2 regions of the Streptomyces sp. x-80 genome follow, and region 2 is predicted to be linked to the other one. Evidence: predicted binding sites of a transcription regulator. Region 2 holds the regulator's gene; the other holds the start of a gene.
The links. Region 2 encodes HspR, which represses chaperone genes until heat shock. Its sites were predicted from a motif close to TTGAGNNNNNNNNNCTCAA; they were not measured.

Region 1 (11,431 bases), on a different contig from region 2:
GGAAGCGCTCGATCCGGGCCGAGGAGTGGTCCGGGCCCTGGCCCTCGTAGCCGTGCGGCAGCAGCAGGGTGACGCCGGAGGTCTGGCCCCACTTCTGCTCGGCGGAGGAGATGAACTCGTCGACGATGGTCTGCGCGCCGTTGACGAAGTCACCGAACTGCGCCTCCCACATGACCAGCGACTCCGGACGGGCCAGCGAGTAGCCGTACTCGAAGCCCATCGCCGCGTACTCGCTCAGCAGCGAGTCGTAGACGTTGAAACGGGCCTGGTCCTCGGAGAGGTAGAGCAGCGGGGTGAAGTCCTCGCCGGTCTCGCGGTCGATGAGCACCGAGTGGCGCTGGCCGAAGGTGCCGCGGCGGGAGTCCTGGCCGGCGAGCCGGACCGGGGTGCCCTCCATCAGCAGCGAACCGATGGCGAGGGTCTCGCCCATGCCCCAGTCGATCGTGCCGTCCTCCACCTGGGCCGCGCGGCGCTGCAACTGCGGCAGCAGTCGGGGGTGGACGGTGACCCGGTCGGGGATGTTGACCTGGGAGGCGGCGATCCGCTTGACGACCTCCTGGGAGATCGCGGTGTCCACGGCGACCGGGAACTCGGCCTGCGGCTGCGGCACCTCGGGGGTCATCGGGGCCGTGGTCGCGTCGCGGACCTCGGTGAAGACCTTCTCCAGCTGGCCCTGGAAGTCCTGGAGCGCCTGCTCGGCCTCTTCCAGCGTGATGTCGCCGCGACCGATGAGCGATTCGGTGTAGAGCTTGCGCACCGAGCGCTTCTTGTCGATCAGGTCGTACATCAGCGGCTGGGTGAAGGCCGGGTTGTCGGACTCGTTGTGGCCGCGGCGGCGGTAGCAGATCAGGTCGATGACGACGTCCTTGTTGAACGCCTGACGGAACTCGAAGGCGAGCCGGGCCACGCGGACCACGGCCTCCGGGTCGTCACCGTTCACGTGGAAGATCGGCGCCTCGATCATGCGGGCCACGTCCGTGGCGTACATGGAGGAGCGGGCCGACTCCGGCGGGGCGGTGAACCCGACCTGGTTGTTGATCACGATGTGCACCGTGCCGCCGGTGCGGTAGCCGCGCAGCTGCGACATGTTCAGCGTCTCGGCGACGACACCCTGGCCCGCGAAGGCCGCGTCACCGTGCAGCTGGACCGGCAGGACCGTGAAGTCCGTGCCGCCCTTGTTGATGAGGTCCTGCTTGGCGCGCGCGATGCCCTCGACGATCGGGTCGACGGCCTCCAGGTGGGAGGGGTTCGCGGCCAGCGAGACGGTGATCTGCTCGCCGTCCAGACCGGTGAAGGTGCCCTCGGCGCCCAGGTGGTACTTCACGTCGCCGGAGCCGTGCATCGACTTCGGGTCGAGGTTGCCCTCGAACTCCCGGAAGATCTGCGCGTACGACTTGCCGACGATGTTCGCGAGGACGTTCAGCCGGCCGCGGTGGGCCATGCCGATGACGACCTCGTCCAGCCGCGACTCGGCCGCGGAGTCGATGACCGCGTCCAGCAGCGGGATGACGGACTCGCCGCCCTCCAGCGAGAAGCGCTTCTGGCCGACGTACTTCGTCTGGAGGAACGTCTCGAACGCCTCGGCGGAGTTCAGCCGGCGCAGGATGCGCAGCTGCTCCTCGCGCTCGGGCGACTTGTGCGAGCGCTCGACGCGGTCCTGGATCCACTTGCGCTGCTTGGGGTCCTGGATGTGCATGAACTCGATGCCGGTGGTGCGGCAGTACGAGTCGCGCAGCACGCCCAGGATGTCGCGCAGCTTCATCATGGTCTTGCCGGCGAAGCCGCCGACCGCGAACTCGCGCTCCAGGTCCCACAGGGTGAGGCCGTGCTCGATGATGTCGAGGTCGGGGTGCTTGCGCTGGTGGTACTCCAGCGGGTCGGTGTCGGCCATGACGTGGCCGCGGACCCGGTAGGAGTGGATCAGGTCGAAGACCCGGGCCGCCTTGGTGACGTCGTCGTCGTGCGAGACGTCGATGTCGCGCAGCCAGCGGACCGGCTCGTAGGGGATCCGCAGCGACTTGAAGATGTCGTCGAAGAAGTCGTTCTCGCCGAGCAGCAGCCGGCTCATCACGCGCAGGAACTCGCCGGAGGCGGCGCCCTGGATCACGCGGTGGTCATAGGTGCTGGTCAGCGTCATGACCTTGGAGATGCCGAGCTTGTTCAGGGTGTCCTGGGAGGTGCCCTGGAACTCCGCCGGGTAGTCCATCGCGCCGACGCCGAGGATCAGGCCCTGGCCGGGCATCAGCCGCGGCACGGAATGGACGGTGCCGATACCGCCCGGGTTCGTCAGCGACGCGGTGACCCCGGTGAAGTCGTCCATCGTCAGCTTGTTGTCGCGGGCCCGGCGGACGATGTCCTCGTACGCCTGCCAGAACTCGAAGAAGGTCAGCGTCTCGGCCTTCTTGATGGCCGCGACGACGAGCTGGCGGTCGCCGTTCGGCTTGACCAGGTCGATGGCCAGGCCGAGGTTGACGTGCTCGGGCTTGACCAGCGTCGGCTTGCCGTCCTTCTGCGCGAAGGAGTAGTTCATCGACGGCATGGCCTTGAGAGCCTGCACCATCGCGTACCCGATGAGGTGGGTGAAGGAGACCTTCCCACCGCGGGCGCGCTTGAGGTGGTTGTTGATGACGATGCGGTTGTCGAACAGCAGCTTCACCGGCACCGCGCGCACGGACGTGGCCGTCGGCAGCTCCAGGGAGGCGTTCATGTTCTTCGCGACGGCGGCCGAGGGGCCACGCAGCGTGACCAACTCGGGACCGGTCGGCGCGGCGGCGGGCTCGGCGGCCGGCTTGGCAGCGGCCGGCTTGGCCGCGACGGGCGCCGGAGCGCTCGGCGCGGGCTTCGCCGGAGCCGGGGCGGCGGGGGCCGCGCCCTGCTGCGCCGAGGAGCCTGCGGGAGCGCTCGTGGCAGCGGGGCCGGCCGGCGTGGCCTGCCTGGTCGGGGCGGCCGGAGCGGCCGGGGTCGCCGGGGCGGCCGGTGCGGGGGCGATGGCCTCCGTCGGCTGGCTCGGCGCCGTGGCGCCGCCCGGCTTGTAGTCGGCGAAGAAGTCCCACCAGGCTCGGTCTACCGAGTTCGGGTCCTGGAGGTACTGCTGGTAGATCTCGTCGACGAGCCACTCATTGGGACCGAACGCGGCGGCAGGGTTCTTTCCCTGCCCCTCTTGGTCGGTCGAGATGCTCGAGCTGTTGGGGGACTGTAGCGACACGGCGGCAACCGCCCTCTTCCGCTTCCTAAGGTGGTGGACAGCGGGAATAAAGGCTACGCCTCCCAGGACCTTTAATGCAGTCCGGGAGGGTCACTCGTCGTGCACGTCACATTCACCGGTGGGTTTCAGAGCATGACTTGGCGGGAAACACACGGGGTTTGGCTGCGTGCGGACAGCTCGCGGCGCCGTCGCACCCCCTGATCAGTGCTCCCACCACCGACCCTACGCCACAGGCCGTCAGCTCCGAGCTGGCTCCAGCCCCGGAAGAGTGACGCGGATGCGGCAGCCACGTGGGGATTCGGCCACGCCGATCCGGCCGCCGTGCAGATCCACCGCCCAGCGCGCGATGGCCAGGCCGAGGCCCGTACCGCCGTCGCTCCCGGGGCCGGACGTCCCCGGTCCGCCGCGGTTGAACCGCTCGAAGACCCGGTAGCGCTCCGACTCGGGGATACCGGGGCCCTCGTCCTGGACATCCAGCTCCAGGCTCCCCGGGCCCTCGCCGCGCCGTGCGTGGACCGTGACCCGGCCGTGCCGCGGGCTGTGCTTGATCGCGTTGTCGATGAGATTGGCGACGACCTGGTGCAGCCGCTCGGCGTCGGCGTGCGCGGTCAGCTCGGGCGGGGAGACATCGAGATGCAGATGGACGTCCGTCCGGGTGTGGGTGCCCGAGCCGGCCAGCGTCGCCGCGCCACGGCTCATGTTGGCCTCCTTGAGCACCCCGGACAGATAGGGCCAGACCTCGAAGCGGCTGGTGTGCAGCGGCACCACGCCGTTGTCCAGCCGGGACAGGTCCAGGAGGTGCTCGACCAGCCGGCCGAGCCGCTCGGTCTGCTTCAGCGCCGTCCGCATCGTCTCCGGGTCGGGCTGGGAGACACCGTCCACGACGTTCTCCAGCACCGCCCGCAGCGCCGCGATGGGGGTGCGCAGCTCGTGCGAGACATTGGCGACCAGTTCCTTGCGGTGGGTGTCCACCGCCTCCAGATCGGCCGCCATCCGGTTGAAGGCGTCCGCCAGATCACCGAACTCGTCGCGGCGCGCCGAGTGCACCCGCCGGGTGTAGTCACCGTGCGCCATCGACTGCGTCACGTCCGTCATCTCGCCCAGCGGCGCGGTGAGGCTGTTCGCCACGAACTGGGTGATCAGCAGCGACGCGATGATCGAGAAGATGGTGATCACCCGCAGCTCGGTCGCCGAGTGCATCGCGACGAACACCAGCAGTGTCGTGATGATCACCGAGACGATGACCAGCGCGCCGAGGGCCGCCTTGACGGAGCGGTACGGGTCCAGCGGCCGCAACCCGTCCCAGATCCGCGCCCAGAGCCCCCGCGCGGGCCCCCGCCACCGCCACGTCATGCGGCCGGGGTCTCCAGGGCGTAGCCGACGCCGTGGACCGTGCGGATGCGCTCGGCGCCGATCTTGCGGCGCAGCGCCTTGATGTGGCTGTCGACCGTGCGCGTCCCGGAGGCGTCCGCCCAGTCCCAGACCTCGGCGAGCAGCTGCTCGCGGGAGAGCACCGCGCGCGGGGTGTTCGCCAGACAGACCAGCAGGTCGAACTCGGTCGGCGTGAGGTGGACGTCGGCGCCGCGCACCCGCACCCGGCGCTGGGCGTGGTCGATCTCCAGCTCACCGAGGCGCAGGATGCCGCTGCGCGGGGTGTGCGCGGCCAGCGCGGCGCGCTCCACCCGGCGCAGCAGGACATGCACCCGGGCGGCCAGCTCGCGCATCGAGAACGGTTTGGTCATGTAGTCGTCGGCGCCGACGCCGAGGCCGACGAGCATGTCGGTCTCGTCGTCCCGGGCGGTGAGCATCATCACCGGCACCGGCCGCTGGGCCTGGACCCGGCGGCACACCTCCAGGCCGTCGAAGCCCGGCAGCATCACGTCCAGGACCAGCAGGTCCGGCTGCCACGCCTCGGCGGTGTCGACGGCGGCCGGGCCGTCGGTGGCCGTCTGCACCTGGAAGCCCTCGGCGCGCAGCCGGGCCGCGATGGCGTCGACGATCGTCGGGTCGTCCTCGACGACCAGCACCCGGCGCTGGGCGCCCGGCGTGGCCGCGGCGGTGCCGCCCTGGCTGGTCTGAGTCTGGTCCATCGCCCGCCCCTGCATGTCCCCGTGTGCCCGGTCGCGTAGTGCTGGGCAGCAGCGTAAGGGCATGATGTGACCGTCGGCTACGCGCCCTTACGCGCGAGATGCACCACGTCGGGGACGCCTCGGACAACGGGGATCTCTTTCGTACGTACCCCGCTGAACCCGGCATTTCGAAGAGCCTGTTCGAAACCGGGGGACGGCTGCGCGGACCAGACGGCGAGCACTCCGCCCGGTGTCAGCCGGTCCTGGCAGGCGGCGAGACCGGTGGGGGAGTAGAGGCTGCCGTTGCCGTCGGTGACCGTCCAGTCGGGCCCGTTGTCGATGTCCAGGCAGAGCGCGTCGTAGGTGTCCCCGTCCGCTCCGGCGCGGAGGTACGCGACCAGATCGGTGGCCAGGATCTCGGTGCGCGGATCGGCCAGCGCCGTCGCCGAGACCGCCGACAGCGGACCCGTGCGGTGCCAGTCGATGACCGCGGCCTCCCGCTCCACGACGGCGATCCGGCCCCAGCGCGGTTCGGCCGCCGCCCGCGCCAGCGAGAAGCCGACGCCGAGACCGCCGATCAGGACGGCGGGCCGCGGCCGGGCGGCCGGCAGCTCGGCCAGCGCGGCGTCGATCAGCAGCCGCTCGGAACGGCCGTCGGAGGTGTCCATCAGGAAGCAGCCGTTGGCGATGATCTCGTAGACCGGCGGTGCGCCGGGGCCCCCGTCCCGCTGCCGCAGCGCCACCTCGCCGTACGGGCCCTCCCGGCGGTCGAGAGTGCGTGGTGCCTCCGGGAGGCCGGCCGTGGGGTGCGAGGGGAGTACGGGAGCCATGCGGTCATCTTGGTCGTGCCCGGGTCCGCCGGTCCACCGATTTGGACCGTGGCGCGGGCCGGTCGTCACCGACCGGCCGCGCCCAGCGAAGGTTGTCCGGTGTGATGAAGCTCACGCACACAGCTGGCTCATGGGTTGAACGCGCAGGCTGGTCGCGCACGTTGTCCAGACGCCGTGGGCGGCGCCGGACCGGCGCCGGCGGCGGAGGCCGTGGGGCCGGTGGAACCGGCGGCATCGGCGGGGCGGATCGAATGGAAATCGAACAGGAATCGAACGGAAAGGGCCTCGGGTGGTGAGCAGGATGGGGACGACGGACACCACACCGGACGGCGAGGTGCGGCCGGCCGGTCTGGCGGGGATTCCCCGGCAGCGCGGCGCGACGGCGGCCGCCCCCGCGGCCGGCCCGGCGGAGGCGGGCCCGCCCGCGGGCCGCCCCCGCCGGCGGGGGCGGCCCTGGCTGCTGCTGCCGACCCCCCTCGGCACACCCTTCACCCTCGGCTACGCCGCCCTCCTCGTGGCGACCACGCTCTTCGCCGACCACGCCGACCCCACGCTCGTCTCCGAGCTGCTCCGCGGCTCCAGCACGGACGTCGTCCATCTCGCCCAGGCCCCGCTGCTGGTGCTCGTCGCCAGCGCCCTGTGGATAGCGGGCGGCCTCACCTCCGCGTACGCCCTCGGTTTCGTCTTCGTCCTGACGGCGCTCGAACGGCGCATCGGCGGGCTGCGCACCGCCGCCGTCTTCTTCGGCGGCCATGCGCTGGCCACCGTGGCGACCGAACTGACCGTGGGCTTCTCGGTCGCCGCCGGCGGGCTGCCGGACAGCTCCCTGGAGCGCCTCGACTACGGCATCAGCTTCGGCGTGATGACCTGCACCGGGGCGCTCGCCGGGCTGCTCCCGGCCTGGCTGCGCTGGCCGCTGGTCCTCGGCGCCGGATACGTGGCCGTCGCCGATCTGCTCGCCTACGCCGACCCGATGACCAACTGGGGCCATCTGCTCTCCCTCACCCTCGGCGTGGCGAGCTGGCCACTGCTGCGCCGCTGGCGCGACCGGCGCACCTCGGCCGTACCGCTCCTCGGCGATCTGGGCCATCCGGCACTGCGCGGCGGACGCCCGCGCTGAGATCCGGGGGCGGCCGCCCGGGAGCCGGGCACCGGCGCTGCGGACGTGTCACGGCGCTGCGGTCGTGGCGGGGCGCAGGGGCCGTGGCCTCTCCCCGATTCCGCCAACCAGGTTTTTTTCCGGTCCCCCGGTCGCCTGATTCCGCGGTCCCCCATTTCCCCGAATCCCCGGAATCCCCCGGCTCCCCCGATTCCTGACCCCCGGTCCCTCGATTCCGCTGTCCCGTGTCCCCGCCGCCCCCGCAGTCCCGGCTGGCCCCGCCGTCCCCGCAGTCCCTGCCGTATGAGCATCCCGCCCTCATCGTGCGCGGTCGTGCGGAAGAACGGCCGCAGCCGTTCGTGGTGGGCGCCCACCCGGGATCACCGGGGGCCCGGCCGGGCTCGGCGGCCGTGACCCGTACGTACTCTCCGGTCATGCCCCGGGCCGGATGGCAGGCGGGGCCGGTGGCAGTGCCGGGGGAGCGGGCGGGCCGGCCGGCGCCGCGCGCGGAAAAGGCCGGGCGGGGGCGGGCCGAGTGCCGTGCCTGGGAGAATGGCACCCCCTTCCGAGTGCGCTGAGCAGCGGCGCCTCCCCGTCGCAGGAGTGCCCGCACCGTGTCCGAGGACCGCGAACCCCCGATTCCCGACGCCATCGACCCCGGCCGGCGGCTCGATCTGGTCGCCGACTGCGGCAGCTGCTTCGGACTGTGCTGTGTCGTGCTGCCGTTCGCGGCCTCGGCGGACTTCGCGAACGACAAGGAGGCCGGGCGGCCCTGCCACCATCTGCGTACGGACTCCCGCTGCGGCATCCACGCCGACCTGCGCGGGCGCGGCTTCACCGGCTGCACCGTCTTCGACTGCTTCGGCGCGGGCCAGAAGGTCTCCCAGGTCACCTTCGGCGGCCGGGACTGGCGGCAGGCGCCCGGCACCGTCCGGCAGATGACGGAGGTGTTCCCCGTCATGCGGCAGCTCCACGAACTCCTCTGGTACCTGACCGAAGCGCTGACCCTGCCGCCGGCCCGCCCCGTCCACGACGAGCTGCGCCGCGCCCTGGAGCGGACCGAACGCCTCACCCGCGGCAGCGCCCCGGAACTGGCCGAACTGGACGTGGCGGCGCACCGCGGTGAGGTCAACACCCTGCTGCTGCGCACCAGTGAACTCGTCCGGGCCGGGACCGGCGGCCGCAAGAAGAACCGGCGGGGCGCCGATCTCATGGGGGCGCGGCTCCGGAAGGCCGATCTGCGGGGCGCCAATCTCCGTGGCGCCTACCTGATCGGCGCCGACCTCACGGGCGCCGACCTGCGCCTGGCCGACCTCATCGGTGCCGATCTGCGCGGCGCCGACCTGAGCGGTGCCGACCTCACCGGCAGCATCTTCCTCACACAGGCCCAGCTCAACGCGGCCAAGGGCGACTTGAGCACCCGACTGCCGTCGGCCCTCGGCCGCCCCGGACACTGGTAGCCGGCCCGGCGCCCCGGGCGAGTTCCGGCGGTGACGCGACAGCCCCCGGCGGGTAAATCCGGTTCGCGCGGTTCGCCCGGGTCCGTGCCGCCGCCGACCGGCCTCGCGCGGCCGGACAGGGGCCTGCCGACGAAGCGTGCGGCAGGCCGTGTTCACCGACTTCACCGGCTCCCTCCACACTTCACCGGCTCCCGCCACTCCATCGGCTTCCTCGGCCTTCGCTGGTGCCGTGGTGAACCCCGGTTCGCGCGTCGCCGGACCTCAACGACCGTCAGATGACGCCCACCGGCCACGACGAGCCACCGGTCATGGCGAGCCACCGCCCACGACGAGCCACCGCCCGCGGTGCCCGGCCGCAGCTCCCCGCCGCCGCCCGCCCCACACCTCCGCGATCCGCCGGTCCACAGATCCCTCGGTCCGCCCGTCCATCGGTTCGCCGGTCCCCGGTTCCGGCAGGTCCCGCCGGTCCCGCCGATCGCTCACAGCGAACACGCTCCGGGGAACATCCGCCCCTCCCTCCGCATTGAGTGAGTACAGCTCAACTTGCTTGCCGAAGGGGAGATCATGGCTTCGACGTCCACCTCGCTCACACTGCCCGTGCTGCCCCTCGATGACGAGGTCGTACTGCCCGGCATGGTGGTGCCGCTGGACCTGTCCGACGCGGATGTACGGGCCGCGGTGGAGGCCGCGCAGGCGGCCGCCTCCGGGGGTAACAAGCCGGAGGTGCTGCTTGTGCCCCGGGTCGACGGCACCTACGCGGGCATCGGCACGCTCGGGCGGATCGAGCAGGTCGGGCGGCTGTCCGACGGCGATCCCGGGGCGCTGATCCGGGGCCTGGGACGGGTGCGGATCGGTTCCGGTACGACCGGGCCCGGTGCCGCGCTCTGGGTGGCGGGCACCGCCGTCGAGGAACCGGTGCCCGACCGGCTGCCGGGAGCGGTCGGTGAGCTCGTCACCGAGTACAAGGCGCTGATCACCAGCTGGCTGCGTAAGCGCGGCGCCTGGCAGGTCGTGGACCGGGTGCAGCAGATCGAGGACGTCTCGGCGCTCGCCGACAACTCCGGGTACTCGCCGTTCCTGACCACCGAGCAGAAGCTCCGGCTGCTGGAGACCGTCGACCCGGTCGCCCGGCTGAAGTCCGCCACCGACATGCTGCGCGAACACCTCGCCGAGCAGGACGTCGCCGAGTCCATCGCCAAGGACGTCCAGGAGGGCGTCGACAAGCAGCAGCGGGAGTTCCTGCTCCGCCGCCAGCTGGAGGCGGTCCGCAGGGAGCTGGCCGAGCTCAACGGCGACCCGGAGGACGAGGGCGGCGACTACCGCGCCCGGGTCGAGGCCGCCGACCTCCCCGAGGACGTCCGCAAGGCCGCCCTCAAGGAGGTCGACAAGCTGGAGCGGTCCAGCGACCAGAGCCCCGAGGGCTCGTGGATCAGGACCTGGCTGGACACCGTCCTGGAACTGCCGTGGCACGAGCGGACCGAGGACGCCTACGACATCGCCGGTGCCCGCCGGGTCCTGGACGCGGACCACGCGGGCCTGGAGGACGTCAAGGAGCGGATCACCGAATACCTGGCCGTCCGCAAGCGCCGGGCGGACCGGGGGCTCGGGCTGGTCGGCGGGCCGTCCGCGGGGGCGGCGGGCGAGGGTGCCGCAAACGGCGGCGGACGGCGGGCGGGCGGCGCCGTGCTGGCGCTCGTCGGGCCGCCGGGCGTCGGAAAGACCTCGCTCGGCGAGTCCGTCGCACGCGCCATGGGGCGCTCGTTCGTCCGGGTCGCGCTCGGCGGCGTCCGGGACGAGGCGGAGATCCGTGGCCACCGGCGCACCTACGTCGGCGCGCTGCCCGGCCGGATCGTCCGGGCCATCAAGGAGGCCGGGTCGATGAACCCGGTGGTGCTGCTCGACGAGATCGACAAGGTGGGCTCCGACTTCCGGGGCGACCCGGCCGCGGCGCTGCTGGAAGTCCTCGACCCGGCGCAGAACCACACTTTCCGGGACCACTATCTGGAGGTCGAACTGGACCTGAGCGATGTGGTCTTCCTGGCCACCGCCAACGTCCTCGAAGCGATCCCGGAACCGCTGCTGGACCGCATGGAGCTGGTGCGGCTCGACGGCTACACCGAGGACGAGAAGGTCGTCATCGCCCGGGACCACCTGCTGCCCCGCCAGTTGGAGCGGGCCGGTCTGGAGCCCGGCGAGGTGGCCGTGACGGACGAGGCGCTGCGCAAGCTGGCCGGCGAGTACACCCGCGAGGCGGGCGTGCGGAACCTGGAACGGGCCGTCGCCCGGCTGCTGCGCAAGGTCACCGCCCAGCACGAACTCGGCGAGCGGGAGCTGCCGTTCACCATCGGCGACGCACAGCTGCGCCCGCTGATCGGGCGCCCGCACCACACCCCCGAGTCGGCGCAGGACCCGGCCGGGCGGCGGACCGCGGTGCCCGGGGTGGTGACCGGTCTCGCGGTCACCGGTGCCGGTGGCGACGTGCTGTACGTCGAGGCGTCGCTCGCGGACGCGGAGACCGGTGCGTCGGGCCTCCAGCTGACCGGACAGCTGGGCGACGTGATGAAGGAGTCCGCGCACATCGCGCTCTCGTTCCTGCGCTCGCACGGCGCGGAGCTGGAGCTGCCGGTCGCCGATCTGAAGGAGCGCGGGGTGCATCTGCACGTACCGGCCGGTGCGGTCCCCAAGGACGGGCCGAGCGCGGGCGTGACGATGACCACCGCCCTGGCCTCGCTGCTGTCGGGCCGGCAGGTCCGGCCGGACGTGGCGAT
Region 2 (11,431 bases):
CCGAGCTGCTGGAAGAGGAACTCGTTGCCCAGGCGGCGGGCGGAGTCGCCGGTGCACGCCTCGTCGCCGCCCATGATGGCGAACTGCACGCCCGCGATGTTCAGCAGCTCCGCGAACGCCTTGGTGGTCTTCTTGGCCCGGTCCTCCAGGGCGCCGGCGCAGCCGACCCAGTAGAGGTAATCGACCTCGGTGAGGTCCTCGATGTCCTTGCCGACGACCGGGACCTCGAAGTCGACCTCCTTGGTCCACGCCAGTCGCTGCTTCTTCGCCAGGCCCCAGGGGTTGCCCTTCTTCTCCAGGTTCTTGAGCATCGTCCCGGCCTCGGAGGGGAACGACGACTCGATCATGACCTGGTAGCGGCGCATGTCGACGATGTGGTCGATGTGCTCGATGTCGACCGGGCACTGCTCGACGCAGGCGCCGCAGGTGGTGCAGGACCACAGGACGTCCGGGTCGATCACGCCGTTCTCTTCGAGGGTGCCGATCAGCGGGCGCTCGGCCTCGGCCAGTGCGGCGGCCGGTACGTCGGCGAGCTGCTCGGCGCTCGCCTTCTCGTTGCCCTCCGCGTCCTTGCCGCCGCCCGCCAGGAGGTACGGCGCCTTGGCGTGCGCATGGTCGCGCAGCGACATGATGAGCAGCTTCGGCGACAGCGGCTTACCGGTGTTCCAGGCGGGGCACTGCGACTGGCAGCGGCCGCATTCGGTGCAGGTGGAGAAGTCGAGCAGGCCCTTCCAGGAGAAGTGCTCGATCTGTGAGACACCGAACTGGTCGTCCTCGCCCGGGTCCTCGAAGTCGATCGGCTTGCCCTCGCTGGTCATCGGCTGGAGCGCGCCGAGCGCCACATCGCCGGACGCCTCGCGCTTGAACCAGATGTTGGGGAAGGCCAGGAAGCGGTGCCAGGCCACGCCCATGTCGGTCTTGAGGGCGACCGTGATCATCCAGATGAAGGATGTCCCGATCTTGATCATCGCGACGAGGTAGGTGAGGTTCTGGATCGTGCCGAGGCTGAGTCCCTTGAACGCCAGGATCAGCGGGTAGGAGGCGAAGAACCCGGCCTCGTAACCCTCGACGCCGTGCTGGACGCCTTCCAGGGCGCGCAGCGTCATGATCGACAGGCCGACGATGAGGATGACGGCCTCGACGAAGTACGCCTGGCCGAAGTTGGAGCCGGTGAAGCGGGATTTGCGGCCCGCCTTGCCGGGCTTGCTCAGCTGCCGGATGACGATCAGGACGAGGATGCCGGCCGTCGTCATCAGGCCGAGGAACTCGGTGAAGATCTCGTACGGCAGCCAGTCGCCGATCACCGGGATCAGCCAGTCGGCCCGGAAGAGCTGGCCGATGGCGTTGACGATCGTCAGCAGCAGGGAGAAGAAGCCCACCGCCACGAACCAGTGCGCGACGCCGACGACGCCCCAGCGGTTCATCCGGGTGTGGCCGAGGAACTCCTTGACCACCGTGACCGTGCGTTGCTTGGGGTCGTCGGTCCGGGTGCCGGCGGGTACGGGCTGGCCGAGCCGTACGAAGCGGTAGATCTGCAAGATGGCGCGGCAGAACAGTGCGACGCCGACCGCGATGAGGACCAGCGACACGATGATCGCGGCGAGTTGCATGGGGGCTCCTCGTGCCTGCGAGAGCGGAATTACTAAGCGGTAACTTTTCAGGTCTGCGCTGAGATTACCCAGTATCCCGGGCCCCATGAAGCCGCCCGGCCGGTGATCTGCGTCGCGCAGGCAACCCTGAGGAGCGCCCCTGGCGTCTTCGGTGACACAGCGGTGACGATAAGCGCGATATAAAAGTTGAGCGGGCTCCGCTCAGGTCTGTTGACAGGTTTCCTCTCCGTGTCGCATGCTTGAGCCTGTTCCACTCAAGTCAGCTGGAGGAATCGAAATGGCACGTGCGGTCGGCATCGACCTGGGCACGACGAACTCCGTCGTCAGTGTTCTCGAAGGCGGTGAGCCCACCGTCATCACCAACGCCGAGGGCGCCAGGACCACGCCGTCCGTCGTCGCCTTCGCCAAGAACGGCGAGGTGCTCGTCGGCGAGGTCGCGAAGCGCCAGGCGGTCACCAACGTCGACAGGACCATCCGGTCGGTCAAGCGCCACATGGGCACCGACTGGAAGATCGAGATCGACGGCAAGGGCTTCAACCCGCAGCAGATGAGCGCCTTCATCCTGCAGAAGCTGAAGCGTGACGCCGAGGCGTACCTGGGCGAGAAGGTCGTGGACGCGGTCATCACCGTCCCGGCGTACTTCAACGACTCCGAGCGTCAGGCCACCAAGGAGGCCGGCGAGATCGCGGGACTGAACGTCCTGCGTATCGTCAACGAGCCCACCGCGGCCGCGCTCGCCTACGGCCTGGAGAAGGACGACCAGACCATCCTGGTCTTCGACCTCGGTGGCGGCACCTTCGACGTCTCGCTGCTGGAGATCGGCGACGGCGTCGTCGAGGTGAAGGCCACCAACGGTGACAACCACCTCGGTGGTGACGACTGGGACCAGCGCGTCGTCGACTACCTGGTCAAGCAGTTCCAGAACGGCCACGGCGTCGACCTCGCCAAGGACAAGATGGCGCTCCAGCGCCTGCGCGAGGCCGCCGAGAAGGCGAAGATCGAGCTGTCGTCCTCCACCGAGACGACGATCAACCTGCCTTACATCACCGCCTCCGCCGAGGGCCCGCTGCACCTGGACGAGAAGCTCACCCGGGCGCAGTTCCAGCAGCTCACCGCGGACCTCCTGGAGCGCTGCAAGACCCCGTTCCACAACGTCATCAAGGACGCGGGTATCAACCTGTCCGAGATCGACCACGTGGTCCTGGTCGGCGGTTCGACCCGTATGCCGGCCGTCGCCGAGCTCGTCAAGGAGATGACCGGCGGCAAGGAAGCCAACAAGGGCGTCAACCCGGACGAGGTCGTCGCCATCGGCGCCACCCTCCAGGCCGGTGTCCTCAAGGGCGAGGTCAAGGACGTCCTGCTGCTGGACGTCACCCCGCTGTCGCTTGGTATCGAGACCAAGGGCGGCATCATGACCAAGCTGATCGAGCGGAACACGACGATCCCGACCAAGCGGTCCGAGATCTTCACCACCGCCGAGGACAACCAGCCCTCCGTGCAGATCCAGGTCTACCAGGGCGAGCGCGAGATCGCGGCGTACAACAAGAAGCTCGGGATGTTCGAGCTGACCGGTCTGCCGCCGGCCCCGCGCGGTGTCCCGCAGATCGAGGTCTCCTTCGACATCGACGCCAACGGCATCATGCACGTGACCGCGAAGGACCTGGGCACGGGCAAGGAGCAGAAGATGACCGTCACCGGCGGCTCCTCGCTGCCGAAGGACGAGGTCGACCGGATGCGCGAGGAAGCCGAGCGCTACGCGGACGAGGACCACAAGCGCCGCGAGGCCGCCGAGTCCCGTAACCAGGGTGAGCAGCTCGTCTACCAGACCGAGAAGTTCCTCAAGGACAACGAGGACAAGGTCCCCGCCGAGGTCAAGACCGAGGTCGAGACCGCCGTCGCCGAGCTGAAGGAGAAGCTCAAGGGCGAGGACTCGGCCGAGATCCGCACCGCCACGGAGAAGGTCGCGGCCGTCTCCCAGAAGCTGGGCCAGGCCATGTACGCCGACGCCCAGGCCGCCGGTGGCGGTGCCGCGGGTGCCGCCGGTGCCGCGGGTGGCCAGCAGGCCAAGGCCGAGGACGATGTCGTGGACGCCGAGATCGTCGACGACGAGAAGCCGAAGAAGGACGGTGCCGCGTGACGGAGGAGACCCCGGGCTTCGAGAAGAAGCCCGACGTCCCCTCCGACACCGAGTCCGCAGGTAACTCTGACGGCACGGCGCGTGCCGAGTCCGCCGACAAGGCGGGCTCGGCCCCGGCCGGGGACGACAAGCAAGCTCAGGACATCGCTCTCACGGCGCAGCTGGACCAGGCGCGTACGGCGCTCACCGAGCGTACGGCGGACCTCCAGCGGCTCCAGGCGGAGTACCAGAACTACCGCCGTCGGGTGGAGCGGGACCGGGTCGCGGTCAAGGAGATCGCCGCGGCGAACCTCCTGGCCGAGCTCCTGCCCGTCCTCGACGACATCGGCCGCGCCGGCGAGCACGGCGAACTGGTCGGCGGCTTCAAGTCGGTGGCCGACTCGCTGGAGACCGCGGTCGCCAAGCTGGGGCTTCAGCAGTTCGGCAAGGAGGGCGAGCCCTTCGACCCGACGATCCACGAGGCCCTGATGCACTCGTACGCACCGGATGTCACCGAGACGACGTGCGTCGCGATCCTGCAACCCGGGTACCGCATCGGTGAACGGACGATCCGCCCCGCGCGGGTCGCCGTCGCCGAGCCGCAGCCGGGCGCGCAGGCCACCAAGTCCCCCGCCGAAGAGGACGCGAAGGCTTCGGACGAGGAGAGCGGTGGCCCGGAAGAGGGCTGACGTGAGGACACCAGAGAACACCGTGCGAGAGGAGGGACGTCGAGGATGAGCACCAAGGACTTCGTGGAGAAGGACTATTACAAGGTCCTCGGCGTCCCGAAGGATGCCACCGAGGCGGAGATCAAGAAGGCGTACCGCAAGCTCGCCCGCGAGTTCCACCCGGACGCCAACAAGGGTGACGACAAGGCCGAGGAGCGCTTCAAGGAGATCTCCGAGGCGAACGACATCCTGGGTGACGCCAAGCGCCGCAAGGAGTACGACGACGCGCGCGCGCTGTTCGGCAACGGCGGCTACCGTCCCGGTCCCGGCGGGGGCGGCAGCTTCAACTTCGACCTGGGCGACCTCTTCGGGGGTTCGCAGGGTCAGAGCGGCGGTGCCGGCGGCTTCGGCGGCGGGCTCGGGGACGTGTTCGGCGGTCTGTTCAACCGCGGCGGCGCGGGCACCCGTACGCAGCCGCGCCGTGGTCAGGACGTCGAGTCCGAGGTGACGCTCAGCTTCACCGAGGCGGTCGACGGGGCCACGGTTCCGCTGCGGATGTCCAGCCAGGCGCCGTGCAAGGCGTGTTCGGGCACCGGCGACAAGAACGGTACGCCGCGGGTCTGCCCGACCTGCGTCGGCACCGGACAGGTCAGCCGGGGCGCGGGCGGCGGCTTCTCGCTCACCGACCCGTGCGCCGACTGCAAGGGCCGGGGCCTGATCGCCCAGGACCCCTGCGAGGTCTGCAAGGGCAGCGGGCGCGCGACGAGTTCGCGCACCATGCAGGTCCGTATCCCCGCGGGTGTCTCCGACGGGCAGCGCATCCGGCTGCGCGGTAAGGGCACCCCCGGTGAGCAGGGCGGTCCGGCGGGCGATCTCTATGTCGTGGTGCATGTCGACGCCCACCCGGTCTTCGGCCGCAAGGGCGACAACCTCACCGTCACGGTGCCGGTCACCTTCCCGGAGGCGGCGCTCGGCGGCGAGGTCAAGGTGCCGACGCTGGGCGGCCCGCCGGTGACGCTGAAGCTGCCGGCCGGGACGCCCAACGGCCGCACCATGCGGGCCCGGGGCAAGGGCGCGACCCGCAAGGACGGCACCCGGGGTGACCTGCTGGTCACCATCGAGGTGACCGTCCCCAAGGAGCTCGGCGACAAGGCGAAGGAGTCGCTGGAGTCCTACCGGGAGGCGACCGCGGGAGCGGACCCGCGGGAGGAGCTTTTCAAGGCCGCGAAGGGAGCTTGAGATGGACAGCCGGGGCGGGCAGCGTCGTAACCCCTATGAACTGACCGATGAGTCGCCGGTGTACGTCATCTCCGTCGCGGCTCAGCTCTCCGGCCTGCATCCGCAGACCCTGCGGCAGTACGACCGGCTGGGTCTGGTCTCACCCGACCGGACGGCCGGGCGGGGCCGCCGCTACTCGGCCCGGGACATCGAGCTGCTCCGTACGGTGCAGCAGCTGTCCCAGAACGAGGGCATCAACCTCGCCGGCATCAAGCGCATCATCGAGCTGGAGAACCAGGTCGCCGCGCTCCAGCAGCGGGTCGCCGAGCTCCAGGGCGCCGTGGAGGGTGCGGCCAGCGCGATACGGCAGCGGGAGGCGGCGGTGCACGCGTCCTACCGCCGCGATCTGGTGCCGTACCAGGATGTGCAGCAGGCCAGCGCGCTGGTGGTGTGGCGGCCCAAGCGGCCCGAGTAACGGGCCGGGTGCCGTACGGCGCATCCGTGACACACGCGAGCAGGGCCGGGTGATCCCCGGCCCTGTTCGCGTTTTCCGGTCCGTGCCGATCTGTGGCCGGTCCCGGTCCGTGCGATGCCTTCCCGCGTCGCGCGGCGGTTGCGGCCCACCCGGCACACGGCGGCCCGCGCCGGTGGCGACGGTTGTTCTTGATCTTGATGCACTGTTGCCGGGCGGCAGCGGTGGCGAAGGCGCGTTCGGGTCGATTCACTCGCAGTAGGGGGTCGCTGAAGGTGATGTTGACGTCGCGCTTCAACCTTGAGTGGAGTAGGCTCAACTTATCGCACGGTGGTAAGTGCAGAGTCGGTGTGATGGCCGCGGCTGGCGGCGGAACGAGTACAGGACGAGTACGAGGAGGATCGCGAGGACGTGGACGCCGAGCTGACCAACAAGAGCCGGGAGGCGCTGAGCGCCGCCAATGAGCGGGCGATCACCGCCGGGAATGCGGATATGACGTCCGCGCATCTGCTGCTCGCGCTTCTGGCCGGGCGGGCCGAAGACAATGCGAACATCATGGACCTGCTGTCGGCCGTCGAGGCCGACGCCGCCGTGCTGCGCTCCGGCGCCGAGCGGCAGCTCGCGGGGCTGCCCAGCGTGCAGGGTTCCACCGTCGCGCCGCCGCAGCCGGACCGCGAGCTGCTCGCCGTCATCGCGGACGCCGCGCAGCGCGCCAAGGAGCTCGGCGACGCGTACATCTCCACCGAGCACCTCCTGATCGGCATCGCCGCGAAGGGCGGCAGGACCGGCGAGCTGCTGGCGCAGCAGGGGGCCACCGCCAAGAAGCTGCTGGCCGCCTTCGAGACGAGCCGGGGCGGGCAGCGGGTGACCACCGCGGACCCGGAGGGCACGTACAAGGCGCTGGAGAAGTTCGGTACGGACTTCACGGCGGCCGCCCGCGAGGGCAAGCTCGACCCGGTCATCGGCCGGGACCAGGAGATCCGCCGGGTGGTGCAGGTCCTGTCGCGGCGCACGAAGAACAACCCGGTGCTGATCGGCGAGCCGGGCGTCGGCAAGACCGCCGTCGTCGAGGGCCTCGCCCAGCGGATCGTCAAGGGCGATGTGCCCGAGTCGCTGCGCAACAAGCGCCTGGTCTCGCTGGACCTGGGCGCGATGGTCGCGGGCGCGAAGTACCGCGGTGAGTTCGAGGAGCGGCTGAAGACCGTCCTCGCCGAGATCAAGTCCAGCGACGGCCAGATCATCACCTTCATCGACGAGCTGCACACCGTCGTGGGCGCGGGCGCCGGCGGCGATTCCGCGATGGACGCCGGCAACATGCTCAAGCCGATGCTGGCCCGCGGTGAGCTGCGGATGGTCGGCGCGACGACGCTGGACGAGTACCGCGAGCGGATCGAGAAGGACGCGGCGCTGGAGCGGCGCTTCCAGCAGGTGCTGGTCGCCGAGCCGAGCGTGGAGGACACCGTCGCGATCCTGCGCGGCCTCAAGGGGCGCTACGAGGCGCACCACAAGGTGCAGATCGCGGACTCCGCGCTGGTCGCCGCCGCCACCCTCTCCGACCGTTACATCACCTCCCGCTTCCTCCCCGACAAGGCCATCGACCTGGTCGACGAGGCCGCCTCCCGGCTCCGGATGGAGATCGACTCGTCACCCGTCGAGATCGATGAGCTCCAGCGCGCCGTGGACCGGCTCAAGATGGAGGAACTGGCGCTCCGGAACGAGACCGACGCCGGCTCCGTCCAGCGGCTGGAGAAACTGCGCAAGGACCTCGCCGACAAGGAGGAGGAGCTGCGCGGCCTGACCGCCCGCTGGGAGAAGGAGAAGCAGGGCCTCAACCGCGTCGGTGAGCTCAAGGAGCGGCTCGACGATCTGCGCGGCCAGGCCGAGCGCGCGCAGCGCGACGGTGACTTCGACACCGCCTCCAAGCTGCTCTACGGCGAGATCCCGGGGCTGGAGCGGGAGCTCGCGGAGGCCGCCGAGGCGGAGGCCGAGCAGGAGGCGTCCAAGGAGTCGATGGTCAAGGAGGAGGTCGGCCCGGACGACATCGCGGACGTGGTCGGCTCCTGGACGGGTATCCCGGCCGGCCGGCTCCTCGAAGGCGAGACGCAGAAGCTGCTGCGCATGGAGGACGAGCTGGGCAAGCGGCTGATCGGCCAGACCGAGGCGGTACGGGCCGTGTCGGACGCCGTGCGGCGTACCCGCGCCGGTATCGCCGACCCGGACCGGCCCACCGGCTCGTTCCTCTTCCTCGGCCCGACGGGCGTCGGCAAGACCGAGCTGGCCAAGGCGCTCGCGGACTTCCTCTTCGACGACGAGCGGGCGATGGTCCGTATCGACATGAGCGAGTACGGCGAGAAGCACAGCGTCGCCCGGCTGGTCGGCGCGCCGCCCGGCTATGTCGGCTACGAGGAGGGCGGTCAGCTGACGGAGGCGGTCCGCCGCCGCCCGTACAGCGTCGTCCTGCTGGACGAGGTGGAGAAGGCGCACCACGAGGTCTTCGATGTGCTGCTCCAGGTCCTCGACGACGGCCGGCTCACCGACGGCCAGGGCCGCACGGTCGATTTTCGTAACGCCATCCTCATCCTCACCTCCAACCTCGGGTCCAACTTCCTGATGGACCCGCTGCTGAAGGAGGAGCAGAAGCGGGAGAAGGTGCTGGAGACCGTACGGGCCTCCTTCCGTCCGGAGTTCCTCAACCGGCTGGACGACCTGGTGGTCTTCCACCCGCTCGGCACGGACCAGCTCCAGCGGATCGCGCAGATCCAGATCGACCACCTCCAGCGCCGGCTCGCCGACCGCCGGCTCACCCTGGACGTCACCGACGGCGCCCTGACCTGGCTCGCCTGGCTCGGCCAGGAACCGGCCCCGGGTGCCGCCGCGACGTCCCTGCCGGACCTGTCCTACGGCGCCCGCCCGCTGCGCCGCCTGGTCCAGACGGCCATCGGCGACCAGCTCGCCCGCGCCATCCTCTCGGGCGAGGTGCAGGACGGCGACACGGTACGGGTGGAGGTGGCGGGGGATCACCTGTCGGTGCGGCCGGTGCGCTGACCGCGCACGCCGGAAGCCGTGCGGTTGGGCCCGCCGGAAACTGTGCGGCCGGGCCCGCGGTCCTGGTGGGCGGCGGGCCCGGCCCCGTTCCCGTCCGGCCGCTTCCGCGACCCGTCCGGTGGGGTGGGGCAGCTCACCCAACGGATGGAGCGCCGACCCCAGCCGGGACCGGGCTTGCCAGGATGGGGCGGAGATGGTGGAGGATGGCGCAGACCATACGAAGGGAATTCCACGGTGAGCATCGACCCGTCCTCGATTCCGAATTTCGGGGGCCAGCCCGAACCGCAGCCGTCGGGGCCTGAGGGTCCCGTCGTGCCCGACCAGGACCTGGTGAAGCAGCTCCTCGACCAGATGGAGCTGAAGTACGTAGTCGACGAGGAGGGTGACCTCGCTGCCCCGTGGGAGCAGTTCCGTACGTACTTCATGTTCCGTGGCGAGGAAGAGCAGCAGATCTTCTCCGTCCGTACGTTCTACGACCGCGCCCACGGCATCGACGACAAGGTCAAGCTGCTGGAGGCGATCGACGACTGGAACCGCCGGACGCTGTGGCCCAAGGCGTACACCCACACCCACGACGACGGCACCGTCCGTCTGATCGGTGAGGCATCGATGCTGATCGGCACCGGTGTCGCCCTTGAGCACTTCGTGTCGAGCACGGTCAGCTGGGTTCGCGCCTCGATCGAATTCGACAAGTGGATCGTCGAGCAGCTGGGCCTGGAGTCCGAGCTCGAAGGCGACTCCGACAAGAAGCCGGACGACGACGAGGACTGAGTCCCGACGGCACGGATCCCGGCTGCGCGGGCCCCTGGAGCGATCGGCTCCGGGGGCCCGCGTGCTGTACGGGGGATGGGCCGGGACAGCGCGTGCCACTTATTTCCGGCCGATCGAGGCCAGGAACTTCTCCTGTTCGTCGAGATAGCCCGGGGTGAAGAGCGAGCGCGGCGCGGCGATGGCGAGGAACGTGCTCTTGAGCTCCGAGTCCTCGATGTCCTTGGGGACGATGTTGTGGGTCGAGTCCTCGTAGCGCTTCACCGTGAGCTGCCCCGGCGCGGTGAGCAGCTTCCGGTACCCGGCCTCGGTGTCGTCGCTGTCGACGTGGATGTCACGCCCGCCGAGGAACAGCAGTACCGGCACCTTGACCTCGGCCAGGTCGGCACTCACGTCCGACAGGTAGTTCCGGCGGTTGAAGGCCCAGCGGTCCGGTGTGAGGCCGGTGACATCGCCGCCCTTGGCCTTGTACTCCTCGTACGTCTCACTGCTGCGCAGGGCGTTCAGGTTCTTGTCGCTCTCGGCGACCGCCTTCTTGATCTCGTCCGCCGAGGCGTTCCGGTCCCGGAGCGTGGCGACCAGGTCGTAGCGGCCCTGCTCGAGCCAGTTCATGGCGGGCGCGACGCCGATGACGAAGCGCACGTCGGACGATTGCCGGGCGGCCTTGGGCATGACCCAGCCGGCCTGGCTGGCGCCCCACAGACCGATCCGCTCGGGGTCGATGCCGGGCTGGGTCTTGGCCCAGGCGATCGCCGCCACCGTCTCGTCGGCCCGGTCCTGGATGCTCTGGTCCAGCCAGTTGCCGGGCGCGCCGTTGATGCCCGGCTTGTCCCAGGACAGGGTCGCGTAACCGGCCTTGGCCATCGCCTCCCAGATCGGCCGGTAGAAGGTGTCGTGGGTGGCGTTCTGCGGCCCGTCCCCGTGCACGAACACGACCAGTCCGTGCGGACCCTTCCCCCCGGCCGGGCGGGCGAGGACCCCGTTCAGCGGCTGCTTACCGCCCGTGATCTTCACCTGCTCCTCCTTGATGTCGTACTCGTTCTGGTAGACCACCCAGCCGCCGGCGCCGACCAGCAGCACCACCACGGTGAGCAGCGAACCCCAGATCCATCTACGCCTTCGCATCTATCCAACCTCAATCGCTCGTATTAAAAACGTTCGTATTTTATTTGAGCATACTATGGAGGCGGGCGCGCCCGAGGTGTCGGACGGGCGCTGGTGGCGGCGGTGGTCCGGGTCCGAGGGGGAGGCGAAGTGCGGGCGCGGTGGTGACGGCGGCACCACATACGACGGCCCGCCGCCCGTGGGGGCGGCGGGCCGTGGGGGACGGGCCGGAGCGGTATCCGTCAGAGGCGCTGGAGGCGGGTGACGGCCTCCTGGAGCACCTTCTCCTGCTTGCAGAAGGCGAAGCGGACGAACGGTGCGCCCTGGTCCTGGTGGTCGTAGAAGACGGCGTTGGGGATGGCGACGACGCCCGCGCGCTCGGGGAGGGTGCGGCAGAAGGCGAAGCCGTCGTCGAAGCCGAGGGGGCGGA

Region 1: the regulator HspR is predicted to act here: its motif matches at 9,187-9,205, upstream of lon (endopeptidase La).

Annotation. Positions count from the first base shown of each region.
Region 1 covers NZ_JAJPWM010000004.1:137,999-149,429, reverse strand. Annotated here, with positions in the region: gene ACLJWH_RS08750 (multifunctional oxoglutarate decarboxylase/oxoglutarate dehydrogenase thiamine pyrophosphate-binding subunit/dihydrolipoyllysine-residue succinyltransferase subunit) at 1-3,205, opposite strand, end outside; gene ACLJWH_RS08745 (ATP-binding protein) at 3,443-4,558, opposite strand; gene ACLJWH_RS08740 (response regulator transcription factor) at 4,555-5,295, opposite strand; gene ACLJWH_RS08735 (spermidine synthase) at 5,373-6,104, opposite strand; gene ACLJWH_RS08730 (rhomboid-like protein) at 6,406-7,224, shown strand; gene ACLJWH_RS08725 (pentapeptide repeat-containing protein) at 7,818-8,663, shown strand; gene lon (endopeptidase La) at 9,228-11,431, shown strand, end outside.
Region 2 covers NZ_JAJPWM010000010.1:215,542-226,972, forward strand. Annotated here, with positions in the region: gene ACLJWH_RS21940 ((Fe-S)-binding protein) at 1-1,610, opposite strand, end outside; gene dnaK (molecular chaperone DnaK) at 1,888-3,747, shown strand; gene grpE (nucleotide exchange factor GrpE) at 3,744-4,415, shown strand; gene dnaJ (molecular chaperone DnaJ) at 4,461-5,633, shown strand; gene ACLJWH_RS21960 (heat shock protein transcriptional repressor HspR) at 5,635-6,087, shown strand; gene clpB (ATP-dependent chaperone ClpB) at 6,496-9,129, shown strand; gene ACLJWH_RS21970 (YbjN domain-containing protein) at 9,364-9,900, shown strand; gene ACLJWH_RS21975 (alpha/beta hydrolase family protein) at 10,000-11,022, opposite strand; gene ACLJWH_RS21980 (pyridoxal phosphate-dependent aminotransferase) at 11,244-11,431, opposite strand, start outside.